One region of the Buttiauxella sp. BIGb0552 genome, then DNA from elsewhere that is predicted to be linked to it. Evidence: predicted binding sites of a transcription regulator. Region 1 holds the regulator's gene; each other region holds the start of a gene.
What was found. The regulator LexA, encoded in region 1, represses DNA repair genes until DNA is damaged. The targets are predictions, from matches to a motif close to TNCTGTATGTACATACAGNA.
Positions count from the first base shown of each region.

Region 2: a site for LexA is predicted at 1,205-1,224, ahead of dinB (DNA polymerase IV). Genes of this name have one in related genera too.
Region 3: a site for LexA is predicted at 1,515-1,534, ahead of EDF88_RS06280 (DNA translocase FtsK 4TM domain-containing protein). Genes of this name have one in related genera too.
Region 4: a site for LexA is predicted at 2,180-2,199, ahead of mutH (DNA mismatch repair endonuclease MutH). Genes of this name have one in related genera too.

Region 1 covers NZ_SODY01000006.1:37,683-40,855, reverse strand. Annotated here, with positions in the region: gene dinF (MATE family efflux transporter DinF) at 113-1,444, opposite strand; gene lexA (transcriptional repressor LexA) at 1,519-2,127, opposite strand; gene EDF88_RS17355 (diacylglycerol kinase) at 2,236-2,604, opposite strand; gene plsB (glycerol-3-phosphate 1-O-acyltransferase PlsB) at 2,731-3,173, shown strand, end outside.
Region 2 covers NZ_SODY01000002.1:882,201-885,373, reverse strand. Annotated here, with positions in the region: gene nqrF (NADH:ubiquinone reductase (Na(+)-transporting) subunit F) at 1-901, shown strand, start outside; gene nqrM ((Na+)-NQR maturation NqrM) at 913-1,137, shown strand; gene dinB (DNA polymerase IV) at 1,246-2,301, shown strand; gene pepD (beta-Ala-His dipeptidase) at 2,345-3,173, opposite strand, start outside.
Region 3 covers NZ_SODY01000002.1:320,104-323,276, forward strand. Annotated here, with positions in the region: gene EDF88_RS06280 (DNA translocase FtsK 4TM domain-containing protein) at 1-1,451, opposite strand, end outside; gene lrp (leucine-responsive transcriptional regulator Lrp) at 1,573-2,067, opposite strand; gene trxB (thioredoxin-disulfide reductase) at 2,558-3,173, shown strand, end outside.
Region 4 covers NZ_SODY01000003.1:223,331-226,503, reverse strand. Annotated here, with positions in the region: gene EDF88_RS10085 (YgdI/YgdR family lipoprotein) at 126-344, opposite strand; gene EDF88_RS10080 (TerC family protein) at 471-1,184, opposite strand; gene mutH (DNA mismatch repair endonuclease MutH) at 1,260-1,946, opposite strand; gene rppH (RNA pyrophosphohydrolase) at 2,632-3,162, shown strand.

The DNA of each region.
Region 1 (3,173 bases):
ACGTCCAATGTGCTGCCATTTGGCCAACACCACTCTATCTGCTGGACGTGATAATAATTGTAGTCAAGGATATGGTGGTGGGGAGAAAACTAAGAATCTTTAACCATGCGGCTTAACTTTGTACATTGTTAAACCAGCTATTTTGCTGCCAGTGACGACGCCAAATCCAACCTAACGCCAGCCCCCGCAGAGCAAGGAATACCGCCACAGACAGCCATAACCCGTGGTTGCCTAAATACGGAACAGTGAAGAGCGTTAGGCCGAAACCAACAGCGGCAACCGCCATGCTATTACGCATCTCAGCGCCTCTTGTCGCGCCAATAAACATCCCATCCAGCAAGTAGCACCAGACACCAACCACGGGTAACACAATCTGCCAGTGGAGATAACGATCGGCCTGTAGCTGTAATTGGGGAATGGACGTCAGAAGAGAAACAATTTGCTCGCCAAATAGGGCATACACCACGGCAAACATGAGCGCGACTAAACCCGCCTGCCGACAAGCTGCCCCCCAAACCTCGAGCAATTGACCACGATTCTTTGCACCATAAGCTTGCCCGGAGTGGGCTTCAACAGCATAGGCAAAACCATCAAGCGCATAAGCGGTAAACGTCAGGAGAGTCATTAACACCGCATTGACGGCGACAATTTCGCTGCCTAAGCGCGCACCAAAGATGGTCACTGATGCAAAGCACACTTGCAGTAATAACGAGCGCAACATGATGTCCCGATTAAGCGCCAGTAAGCGCCGAACATTGCCACGCCAGGACTGTTTGAGCATCTCAAAACTGATACCTCGCAAGCCCATAACCTTCTTCACCATCAGCAATCCGATGAAAAATGTCGCGTATTCAGCAGTAACAGTCGCAAGTGCCGCCCCTTGAACATCAAGGTGCAAGCCCATCACCAGCCACACATCCAGTACGATATTCAGAAGATTGCCGACTACCAGCAAGATAACCGGAGCTCGTGCGTATTGAACCCCTAGCAACCATCCCAGTAAAACGAGGTTGGCAAGCGAGGCTGGCGCACTCAGCCAGCGGATTTCAAGAAAGCGTTGCGCTTGTACGAGCACATCCTGATTGCCGCCGACAATTTGTAAAGCGAGTGAAATGAGGGGATCGCGCAGTAAGACAATTGCCACCCCTGCCCCTAGTGCCAGTAATAATGGTTGCACCAGTGCACGAGCTAACGCTGAGGGATTATTGGCACCAAAAGCCTGAGCAGTTAAACCTGTGGTACTCATTCGTAAAAACAGCAGTAACATAAACAGGAAGCTGGTTGCTGTCGCACCAATGGCAACACCGCCCAGATAAACAGGACTATCCAGATGACCAATAACAGCCGTATCGACAAGGCCAAGCAGCGGAACGGTAATGTTGGAGAAAATCATGGGTAAAGCGAGGCGCCAGAGCGCACGATCCGCTGTGGAGAATAATTGCATGACATCTCCTGAAGGAGATCAAAGATAATTAAGGCAGTGATGCGCACTTTAAATGCGCATCACCTAAAGAGATTTTACAGCCAGTCGCCGTTGCGGATAACCCCAACAGCCAGCCCTTCAATAGAGAAGTTATGCTCGCGTAGGTCAACCACGATCGGTTCAAACTCACTGTTTTCTGGCAACAGATGAACGGTGTTGCCCTGTTGTTTTAAGCGCTTAACGGTAACTTCATCATCGATACGCGCGACAACAACCTGGCCATTACGCACATCCTGGGTTTTATGAACCGCAAGCAGGTCACCATCCATAATGCCGATGTCTTTCATCGACATACCGCTGACGCGCAGCAAGAAGTCGGCATTTGGTTTAAACAGTGATGGGTCGACCTGATAATGGCCTTCGATGTGTTGCTGTGCCAGGAGTGGCTCACCTGCAGCAACACGCCCAACCAGTGGAATACCGGTCACTTCTTCCACCAACAGGCGGATACCACGGGATGCGCCAGAAACAATTTCAAGCACACCTTTACGGGCAAGTGCTTTTAAATGCTCTTCAGCGGCGTTCGGAGAACGGAACCCCAGACGTTGAGCAATCTCGGCACGAGTCGGTGGCATGCCGGTCTGGCTGATATGATCCCGAATAAGATCAAACACCTCTTGCTGCCTGGTAGTTAACGCTTTCATTCCGCCCCCTGGGTGTTTATACAGTTATGCTGTGAGTATATACAGTCAAAGGTCAATTTGGAACCACAAATTAAGCAAAAAACCAGGCACTTAACTATTCTGGAAAGATCACCGCAAATGCGACCAAAGCAGCGTGACCCAGGTAATTACCGCGAGGATAATTGAAATTAATACTGCGGCCGAGCCCATGTCTTTGGCACGCCCGGAAAGTTCGTGGTAATCAGTGCCAACACGGTCGACAAGAGCCTCGATAGCGCTGTTGAGGATCTCGACAATCATGACCAACACGACTGAGCCGATAAGTAGAATGCGGGTAATGGGGTCGACATCTAACCAACATGCGATGGCAATGGCGATAACGGCAGAAACGCCTTCCTGGCGGAAAGCTGCTTCATTGATCCAGGCTGCTTTGAGCCCTTTCCATGAGTAGCCTGCGGCTTTGATGATACGGGTAAGTCCAGTGGTACTGCTCGCCATTTTAGGAAACCTTTTCAAATTATTTGCATCAATGCTTGTCAAAATTATAACGCCACAGAAATCTGGGTGAGATTCTGATATTCTTGCGGCGAATTTGCATCATTAACCTGAGGCTTTACATCGTTTATGTCAGGCTGGCCAAGAATCTACTACAAATTACTTAATTTACCATTAGGCGTTCTGGTAAAGAGCAAGTCCATTCCGGCAGATCCACAGGCCGAACTGGGCTTAGATCCCACACGCCCAATAATGTACGTTCTGCCGTATAACTCAAAGGCGGACTTATTAACCCTGCGCGCGCAATGCCTCGCGCACAACTTGCCCGACCCTCTCGAGCCATTAGAGATCGATGGTGCGGTATTGCCGCGCTATGTCTTTATCCATGGCGGCCCGCGCGTGTTCACTTATTACACGCCAAAGGAAGAGTCGATCAAGCTGTTCCATGATTATCTCGACTTGCACCGTAGCAATCCAAATTTGGATGTGCAGATGGTGCCGGTATCGGTGATGTTTGGCCGCTCTCCGGGTCGCGAAAAAGGCGAAGTTAACCCGCCACTGAAGATGCTTAA
Region 2 (3,173 bases), on a different contig from region 1:
TGCCTGTCAGGTTGCGGTTAAGCAGGACATGAAAATTGAGCTGCCTGAGGAAATCTTTGGCGTAAAAAAATGGGAGTGCGAAGTTATCTCCAACGATAACAAAGCGACGTTCATCAAAGAACTCAAGTTACGTATTCCTGATGGTGACGTGGTGCCGTTCCGTGCGGGTGGTTACATCCAGATTGAAAGCCCACCTCACGAAGTTAACTACCAGGACTTCGATGTTCCGCAGGAATACCGTGGTGACTGGGATAAATTTAACCTGTTCCGTTTCAAATCTGTGGTGAAAGAACCCTGTGTTCGCGCCTATTCCATGGCGAACTACCCGGATGAGAAAGGCATTATCATGCTGAACGTGCGTATCGCTACGCCGCCGCCAAATGTGCCAGATGCACCTCCTGGGATTATGTCCTCCTATATCTGGTCGCTGAAAGCTGGCGATAAAGTGACAATTTCTGGGCCGTTTGGTGAATTCTTTGCCAAAGATACGGATGCAGAAATGGTGTTTATCGGCGGTGGTGCCGGTATGGCGCCAATGCGTTCGCACATATTTGATCAGCTTAAACGCCTGCATAGCACGCGCAAAATCAGCTTCTGGTACGGTGCGCGTTCGTTGCGTGAAATGTTCTACGAAGAAGAGTTTGAAAAACTGGCACAAGAAAACCCGAACTTTAACTTCAATGTGGCGCTTTCTGATCCGCAGCCTGAAGATAACTGGACGGGTTATACCGGTTTCATCCATAACGTATTGCTGGAAAACTATCTTCGCAGCCACCCGGCCCCAGAAGATTGTGAATTCTATATGTGTGGGCCGCCGATGATGAACGCCGCGGTGATTAAAATGCTCAAAGACCTGGGCGTAGAGGATGACAACATCATGCTCGACGACTTTGGCGGCTGACGGGAGCTATTATGCTGACGGTATTTTTAGCCACCTTCGTTATATTTTTGCTGGTGATATTTGGTATGTCACTGGGAGTTATCCTGAAGCGCAAAGCGCTTCAGGGTAGCTGTGGCGGCATTGCAGCACTCGGTATGGAGAAGGTTTGCAACTGTCCTGAACCCTGCGATGCGCGTAAAAAACGTATGGCGAAAGCCGAACGACTGGCAAAAATTCAGCAAAACCGCATCATATAAGCCTCTTAAATCCTCCCGCTTTGTCGGGAGGATTTCTTTGATACAGACTTTCCCCCTCTCATTAATTGACTGTATACTTATCCAGTGAAATTACTGGTGTGAAAAAGTATGCGTAAAATCATTCATGTCGATATGGACTGCTTTTTTGCAGCCGTGGAGATGCGCGATAACCCCAACTTGCGGGATATCCCGCTGGCTATTGGCGGCAGCGCGCAGCGACGTGGAGTTATCAGTACCGCAAATTACCCAGCACGAAAATTTGGTGTGCACAGCGCAATGTCGACTGCGATGGCTCTCAAATTATGTCCACACCTGACGCTTCTGCCCGGGCGTTTTGACGCGTACAAAGATGCATCAAATCATATTCGTGAGATATTTAGCCGCTACACCAATCTTATTGAACCGCTATCGCTTGATGAGGCTTATCTGGATGTTACCGATAGCCTGAACTGCCACGGTTCTGCAACGCTCATGGCGCAGGAAATTCGTCAGACGATTTCTGACGAGCTGAATCTCACGGCTTCCGCGGGGATAGCCCCGATAAAGTTCCTTGCCAAAATCGCTTCAGATCTGAACAAACCGAACGGGCAATATGTGATAACTCCTGAGCAAATTCCTGCATTTTTGCAAACTTTGCCGCTCGGTAAAATTCCAGGTGTTGGCAAGGTCACTGCCGGGAAGCTAGAAAGTCTGGGGTTACGCACCTGTGCGGATGTGCAGAAAACTGATTTAGCCTCGTTACTCAAACGTTTTGGGAAATTTGGGCGGGTACTGTGGGAGCGAAGCCAGGGCATTGACGAGCGGGAGATAAACAATGAACGGCAGCGCAAATCTGTTGGAGTAGAGAAAACATTGGCCGAAGACATTCATGATTGGCTGGAGTGTGAGGATATTATTGAGCAGCTTTATGCTGAACTTGAGCGACGTCTGAAAAAGGTGAAACCAGATTTATTGATTGCTCGTCAGGGAGTCAAACTCAAGTTTAATGATTTCCAGCAAACCACTCAGGAACATGTCTGGCCGCAATTAAATAAAGCCGATTTAATCGCAACGGCGAAGAAAACATGGGAAGAGCGTAGGGGAGGGCGAGGCGTAAGACTGGTGGGACTTCATGTCACGTTACTGGACCCGCAGTTGGAGCGCCAACTGGTTCTGGGATTATAAAAAACCCTCTCAATGAGAGGGTTTTGATCTACACGTATTTGGCTTACTTAACTGGAATTGCTTTTAGCAACTCAGTCAGCAGGATCCAGTATTGGCCAACGCTTGCAATATGAACTTGTTCATCAGGCGAGTGTGGACCTGTAATGGTCGGCCCAATAGAAACCATATCCATCTCAGGGTAAGGCTTCTTGAACAGACCACATTCCAGACCAGCATGGATAACCATGATGTTTGGCGTCTTGTTGAACAGCTTTTCGTAAGTTTCACGAACCAGAGCCATTACCGGGGATTTTGCATCTGGCTGCCAACCTGGGTAGCTGCCTTTTGCAACACTTTCTGCGCCAGCAAGCTGACCCAGTGCGTGAAGCATGCCAACCACATAATCTTTGCCGCTATCAATCAACGAACGAATCAGGCAGATGATCTCAGCGCTTTCGTCAGTCATTGTAACCACACCCACGTTCAGTGAGGTTTCCACTACGCCTTTTACAGCGTCGGAATTGCGGATAACACCGTTCGGCATTGCGTTGAGCAAGTTAATGAAAGCTTCGCGGCTTTTTACTGTCAGCGCAGATTTGTCTGTGCTGGTCGCTTCAACCAGAACGGTGGTGTTTTTCTCAACGGCACCCAGCTCATTTTGCAGAATTGACAAGAACTGCGCTGCCAGTTGCTTGAGTTGTGCAGCTTTATCGGCAGGTACAGCAAGGATAGCTGAACCTTCACGAGGGATTGCGTTACGCAGCGTACCGCCGTTCAGATCAATCAGACGAGCATCCAGTTCTGCTGCGTGAGCGAACAGGAAACGCGCCAGCAATTTGTTTGCATTGCCCAGACCTAAATGGATCTCAGCGCCAGAGTGACCACCTTTCAGA
Region 3 (3,173 bases), on a different contig from region 1:
AAAGCAGGAGAGCTGTCATAACCGTAAGGATCAGGTTTTGGCTCATTAACCGGTTGATACCAGGCAGCTAGTTGTTCACGCTCACGAGCACGTTTCGCTTCGACTTCTTCAAAATGATAGAGAGGCGGGCGAACGGCCGGTTTTATCTCTTCAACCGGCTCAGGCTCAACAATTGGTTGCGCTGGGGTTGGATCATAATAAATTGGCTGAACCGGAGCTTGTTCAACAACAGGCTGCACCATTTCTGGCTCTGACCAATGGCTGGTCACCTGTTGAGGGTTGTATTGTTCCGCGGAGCGAGGCGCTTGATAACTTTCAGGTGTCGGCGCAAGCACAGGCTCAGGTGTTACCGTAGTCGGTGCCGACTGCCAGGCAATAGCCGGAGTCTCTACTACTTCCGGCGCAGGCGTAGCAACAGGAGATACGGTACCTGTCGGCATCACCGGGGCGGCGTAAGCTGGGTTCGCCATAGCGGCCGCAGCAGCGACTGGCGCAACGATAGACTGCCCGTGTAATAACGGATCGTACTCATCGCTTTCCGGCAGCGTTGCTTTATTACCAGAGAACAGTACGTCATCTTCCGGCTGAGTGGCTTTGTTGGACGAGAACAGAACATCATCCTCGGCATCATCCATACGCTTACCAGAAAACAGCGCTGAATCTGTTTTGCGTGCGTTTGGATTAGCGAATTTTTCTGAGATGCGTTGCTTGCGGGCCAGTGCGCCACGCAAAATACGCGCACGACGAGACTCACGCTTTTCTACTGCTGGCGCGTGTTCGTCATCATTTTCTTCTTCGTCGCCGTAATCATCGTCCTGCCAGGTGTTATCCCGACGAGTGCGGTTGCTGGCAAACGTCAGCACGCTTAAAGTCGCGCTACCAATTTTCTCAGCGATCCCGACCCAAGACCAACCAGTAAACAACGTTAACCCTGCCGCCCACACGCACAACAGTGCAATAGTGCCGCCACTGCTGTTAAGCAATGGCATCATTGCTGTACTCAGCAAGCTACCAATTACCCCACCGGAGGCAAAATACCAAATATCATCGGCGTTAATTGCAGCAAGGCCGCAGGCGGTAAGAACCATAGCCAACACGCCTATCAGGCGTAAGGAAACGGCAAAATAATCAATAAACTCTTCGTTATCCCGATTGCGGAAAGTAAACCAACACGCACCGATAATGATAACCGGGATGGTGTAGGCCATTACGCCAAAAATAAACAGCAGTGTATCGGCCAACCACGCACCTGGCATCCCACCTAAATTATGGATAGGTTCATGCCATGCGGTTTGTGACCAACTGGGATCGGAAGGATTAAAACTGAGCAACGCCACCATCAAATAGACGGCAAAAATGGCAACAAGGAGCAGTAAGGCTTCTAATGCCCGACGCCCGCTGCTGAGTTTCCTCAATGTAACTTCTTTTTCTTCGGTGTATTCCTGGCTCAAGTAAGACTCTCCAGGTCCTTAATAACTATGGAGAGCAACAGTGCCGGGCATTCCCGGCACTGTTGCTGTATGAATTACCAGGAGTGTAACCAAAATACGCAGATTTTGCACCTGGCCCGTGTTAACGGGTCTTAATAACCAGACGATTGCTCTGTTTGACCTCTTCCATGACCACATAGGTACGGGTATCGTTCACACCCGGCAGTCGCAACAAGGTTTCGCCTAGTAATTTGCGGTACGCTGACATATCAGGTACGCGGGTTTTCAACAGGTAGTCGAAATCACCGGATACCAAATGACATTCTTGAATTTCTTCAAGTTTTTGAACAGCGGCGTTAAATTGCTCAAACACATCTGGTGCGCCACGATTCAGAGTAATCTCAACAAAAACCAGAAGTGATGCATCCAGATAATGCGGGTTCAGCAGAGCTGTGTAGCCCTGAATGAAACCCTGTCGTTCCAGGCGACGCACGCGCTCAAGGCACGGAGTCGGTGAAAGCCCTACTCGCTTCGAAAGCTCGACGTTGGAAATACGTCCATCCTTCTGCAGCTCGTTTAGAATGTTACGATCGATGCGGTCGAGATCTTTGCCAGGGCGCTTCTTACTATCTACCATTATTATTGTCTCTCTGTGTTCCTTCCTTCACCTGCCATAACCCGGGCAACGTCAATGTTCCGAGTGTACGTGAGAAGACCGGTGCCCAATGGCCGCCATCGACATCACTTATGGCGTCTGTCCACGCCATGAGTAGATTTCAATAACCCGGTAAAATTGCATCAGGTATGCGTGATTATTTTGCAGCTCTCATACCAAATGTTTTTCTTCCTCGAATGTTTTCGCAAATGCTTAGCGGATTGTCAAAGCAAAACATCGAAATTTAGTGGAACGTGCCATATATCCGGGACAGTTGACGATTATTCATCACTTTACCTGCGTGACTAATTACCCTGTTCAGATGGATTTTTATGCGCTTTCAGTGAATTGTTCTACGGCTGATTGAGTACAGCTATTGCACATATAGTTAACAAAATCGCTGCACCCTTTTTTTACCCCGCCAAATTCCCTACAATCCCTCGATTGTCTGCCAACGAACAATGAGGATCTCATGGGCACCGCTAAACACAGTAAATTGCTAATTCTTGGCTCCGGCCCTGCGGGCTACACCGCAGCAGTCTACGCGGCGCGCGCCAACCTCAAGCCCGTTTTAATTACCGGGATGGAAAAAGGTGGCCAATTGACCACTACGACTGAAGTCGAGAACTGGCCGGGTGATCCAAATGACCTGACTGGCCCAGCTCTGATGGAGCGCATGCACGAGCACGCAACCAAATTTGAAACCGAAATTCTGTTTGATCACATCTCTAAAGTTGATCTTCAGAATCGTCCATTCCGACTGACGGGTGACAGCGGTGAATACACCTGTGATGCATTGATCATCGCAACCGGCGCCTCAGCACGTTACCTGGGTCTGCCTTCAGAAGAGGCATTTAAAGGCCGTGGTGTTTCTGCCTGTGCTACCTGTGATGGTTTCTTCTATCGCAATCAAAAAGTGGCGGTCATCGGTGGTGGTAACACCGCAGTTGAAGAAGCGCTTTATCTGGCAAACATTGCCTCTGAAGTGCATTTAATTCACCGCCGTGACAGCTTCCGGGCTGAGAAAATCCTGATTAATCGACTGATGGATAAGGTGAAGAACGGCAATATCGTACTTCACACTAACC
Region 4 (3,173 bases), on a different contig from region 1:
ATCCCCAAAATATTTCAAGCTGCAGGAAGGCGGCAAACGAGAAAATCCCGATGAGCTTACTCTAGTAAGTGATTCGGGTGAGCGAGAGCAGCCAACGCATCTGCAACTTGAAAGATGAAGGGGAATTAGCGTTCAATAATCTGTGAAACATCATCGCGATTAATCTGCATCTCATTGCCTTGCTGATCGCGATAGCTAACCAGACCGGTGTCGTCATCGACTTGCGGTTTACCATCAGTCAGGATCATACGGCCATCTTTGGTTGCCATCACGTAATCGCTGCTACAACCTGAAACCGCAAATGCCAGACCGACAGCGGAAATTATAACTGCCCATTTTTTCATTGTTATTCGCCTCGTGTGGTGTGGAATGACATATACAGTCTAGTAATAACTCGGGCAACCGTTAAAAGTAAGCAGTAAATTCTTAAAAGAAACAGCGGGGAAGCGAAAATGCTTCCCCTGAGACGACTAAAGCGGGTTCTTTTTGTTGCGAATAAGATTCAGCGTTTCTACAGCTATTGAGAAGAACATCGCAAAGTAGATGTAACCTTTCGGCACATGAATATCGAAGCCTTCCAGAATCAGAGTAAAACCGACCAGCAACAAGAAAGACAGCGCCAGCATTTTCACTGAAGGGTGGCGTTCCACAAAATCACCAATCGATTTTGCAGCAAACATCATCACCATTACGGCAATCACCACGGCTGCCATCATAATAAACAGATGATCGGACAGGCCAACGGCTGTAATGACTGAATCCAGACTGAAGATAATATCCAGCAGCATTATCTGCACGATTGCGCCAAAGAAGGAGTGAACGTTGGTTTTAATTCCTTCCTCTTCGCCTTCAATGGACTCGTGAATCTCTTTACTCGCTTTCCAGATTAAGAACACGCCACCTAATGTCAAAATAAGGTCTCGTGCCGAGAACGCATGGCCCATCAAGGAAAATAGGGGGTGAATTAAGTGCGTCATCCAGGCGATAGACGCCAGTAACACCAGACGCATAATCATCGCAGCACCCAGTCCCAGGCGGCGGGCTTTGGCTTGTTGTGCTTTGGGCAGCTTCGCCACGACAAGTGAAAGGAAGATGATATTGTCGATACCCAGTACGATTTCCAGAATCGTCAGGGTGCCCAGCGCCATCCACGCGTTAGGGTCGGTAATCCATGCAAACAACATTAAACAAATCCTGCCTGAAAATATAAAACGCCAATTATAAACGCCAGCCAGGAACAGGGTGCAAGTTAAATGAATCTACAACGAGAAATGATTAGCCAGTAAAGCGGCGGTAAAGTTCTTTTTCAGATAAAAACCACGCGGGAGTGTAAGAATTGGCGCGCCATCTGCACCGAATGCATTGGTTAGCGCTTTGCTGTTGGCGGCTTTGGGGCGTAACTGCAACACTTCTCCGTGGCGTGCGGTGATGCGCTCAACCTGGCCGAGTACAATCAAATCCATTAACTCTTCCCAATCCTGACGCAACTGCTGCTCTTCCTCTTCGGAAGGAGCCCACAGCAAAGGGGTGCCAATATGCCGCTCAGCAAGGGGGATTTGCCGCTCTCCTTCAACCGGAACCCACAGCACCCGTTTTAATTTGTGGCGCACATGGCTGGTTTCCCACGTCACCCCGGTGTTGCCGGTGAGCGGGGCCACGCAAACAAAAGTAGTTTCCAACGGGCGGCCAAATCTATCCACAGGGATGGTTTTCAGCTCAATTCCTAATGCTGCGAAATCTTGTTCAGGTTTGCTACCGGCACTGGCACCCAACCATAGTTCGAGCAAAACACCGATCCAACCTTTGTCACGCTTTAGATCCTTTGGGATCGGCAATCTGGCTAGAGCTGCCAGTTCACCTAGCGTATAACCTGCCAGCCTCTGAGCTTGTGTCAGTAAAATCTGTTCGTTTTCTGGAGGGTTAACTAAGGGATTGAGTGTTTGCATGATGTCTTGTTACTGGTTGGTCAAAAAGTGAACGCAGTTTACCCACAACGTGGAAATAGTTTAGCGTCTCGGGGGTAAGAATGACAATGTACTGATTTTGCATCATTTTTATCGCCTAAAATTTTCACTTATCAATTCTTCAAAAACCTTTTCCCATTCTGGTCACCGGGAGTGAACAGGATCTTACACCGGGTTATCCACAGAAAAATGGGATAAGTGATAAAAAAGCTCACTACTGGTTCGATTTACAGCCTTGACTGGGGGTAAAACCCAATTTTTCGACAGAATGTGACTAACTTGTTGGCACAATCTGTGGATAAAAACGTCATTGGTCGATCTTTCATCAGCGTGAGATCTTAGTGTGTGATGATCGTCACATTACTGAGCTGAGAGTTATTCATTCTATCTTTATTGCACTGAATATATTGAATATTTTATTTCATCTTTTTAACGAGCTTCAGGAGTTATCCTAAGTTGTCCCGAGTGTATAAGGTAGTTCTTCACAGTTATATCCACAGAAAAAGTGAATAAACTGCGAGGCCCATCCACGTTAATGTTTATAACTCGGTCATATTTTGTGAGTTATTCAAATGTTATTCCTTCTGAGAAGCGATACACAGTGGTTTACCGTCTAGCGCTTGTATGAAACAATCGCCCTAATCTAAGTTTGTTTTGAGGTAGTCCGGTGATCGATGATGATGGCTACCGCCCGAATGTTGGTATCGTAATCTGTAATCGGCAGGGTCAAGTAATGTGGGCCAGGCGTTTTGGTCAACATTCCTGGCAGTTTCCGCAAGGTGGCATCAATCCTGGCGAATCCCCGGAACAGGCAATGTACCGGGAACTTTTCGAGGAAGTGGGTTTACAGCGAAAAGATGTCCGAATACTCGCCTCGACCCGAAACTGGTTACGTTACAAGTTACCTAAACGTTTGGTGCGTTGGGACACAAAGCCGGTTTGTATCGGCCAGAAACAAAAATGGTTTCTCTTGCAGTTGATCAGCAGCGATAACGATATCAATATGCAAACCAGTAGTACCCCAGAGTTTGATGGTTGGCGTTGGGTTAGTTATTGGTATCCGGTTCGTCAGGTTGTCTCCTTTAAACGCGATGTTTATCGTCGGGTGATGAAAGAGTTTGCCAGCGTCGTAATGCCGCTACAGGAAGTTGCGCCACCACGTAATAACGCGCCTGCATGGCGACGTAAAAGAGGTTAAGTCACGCGAAA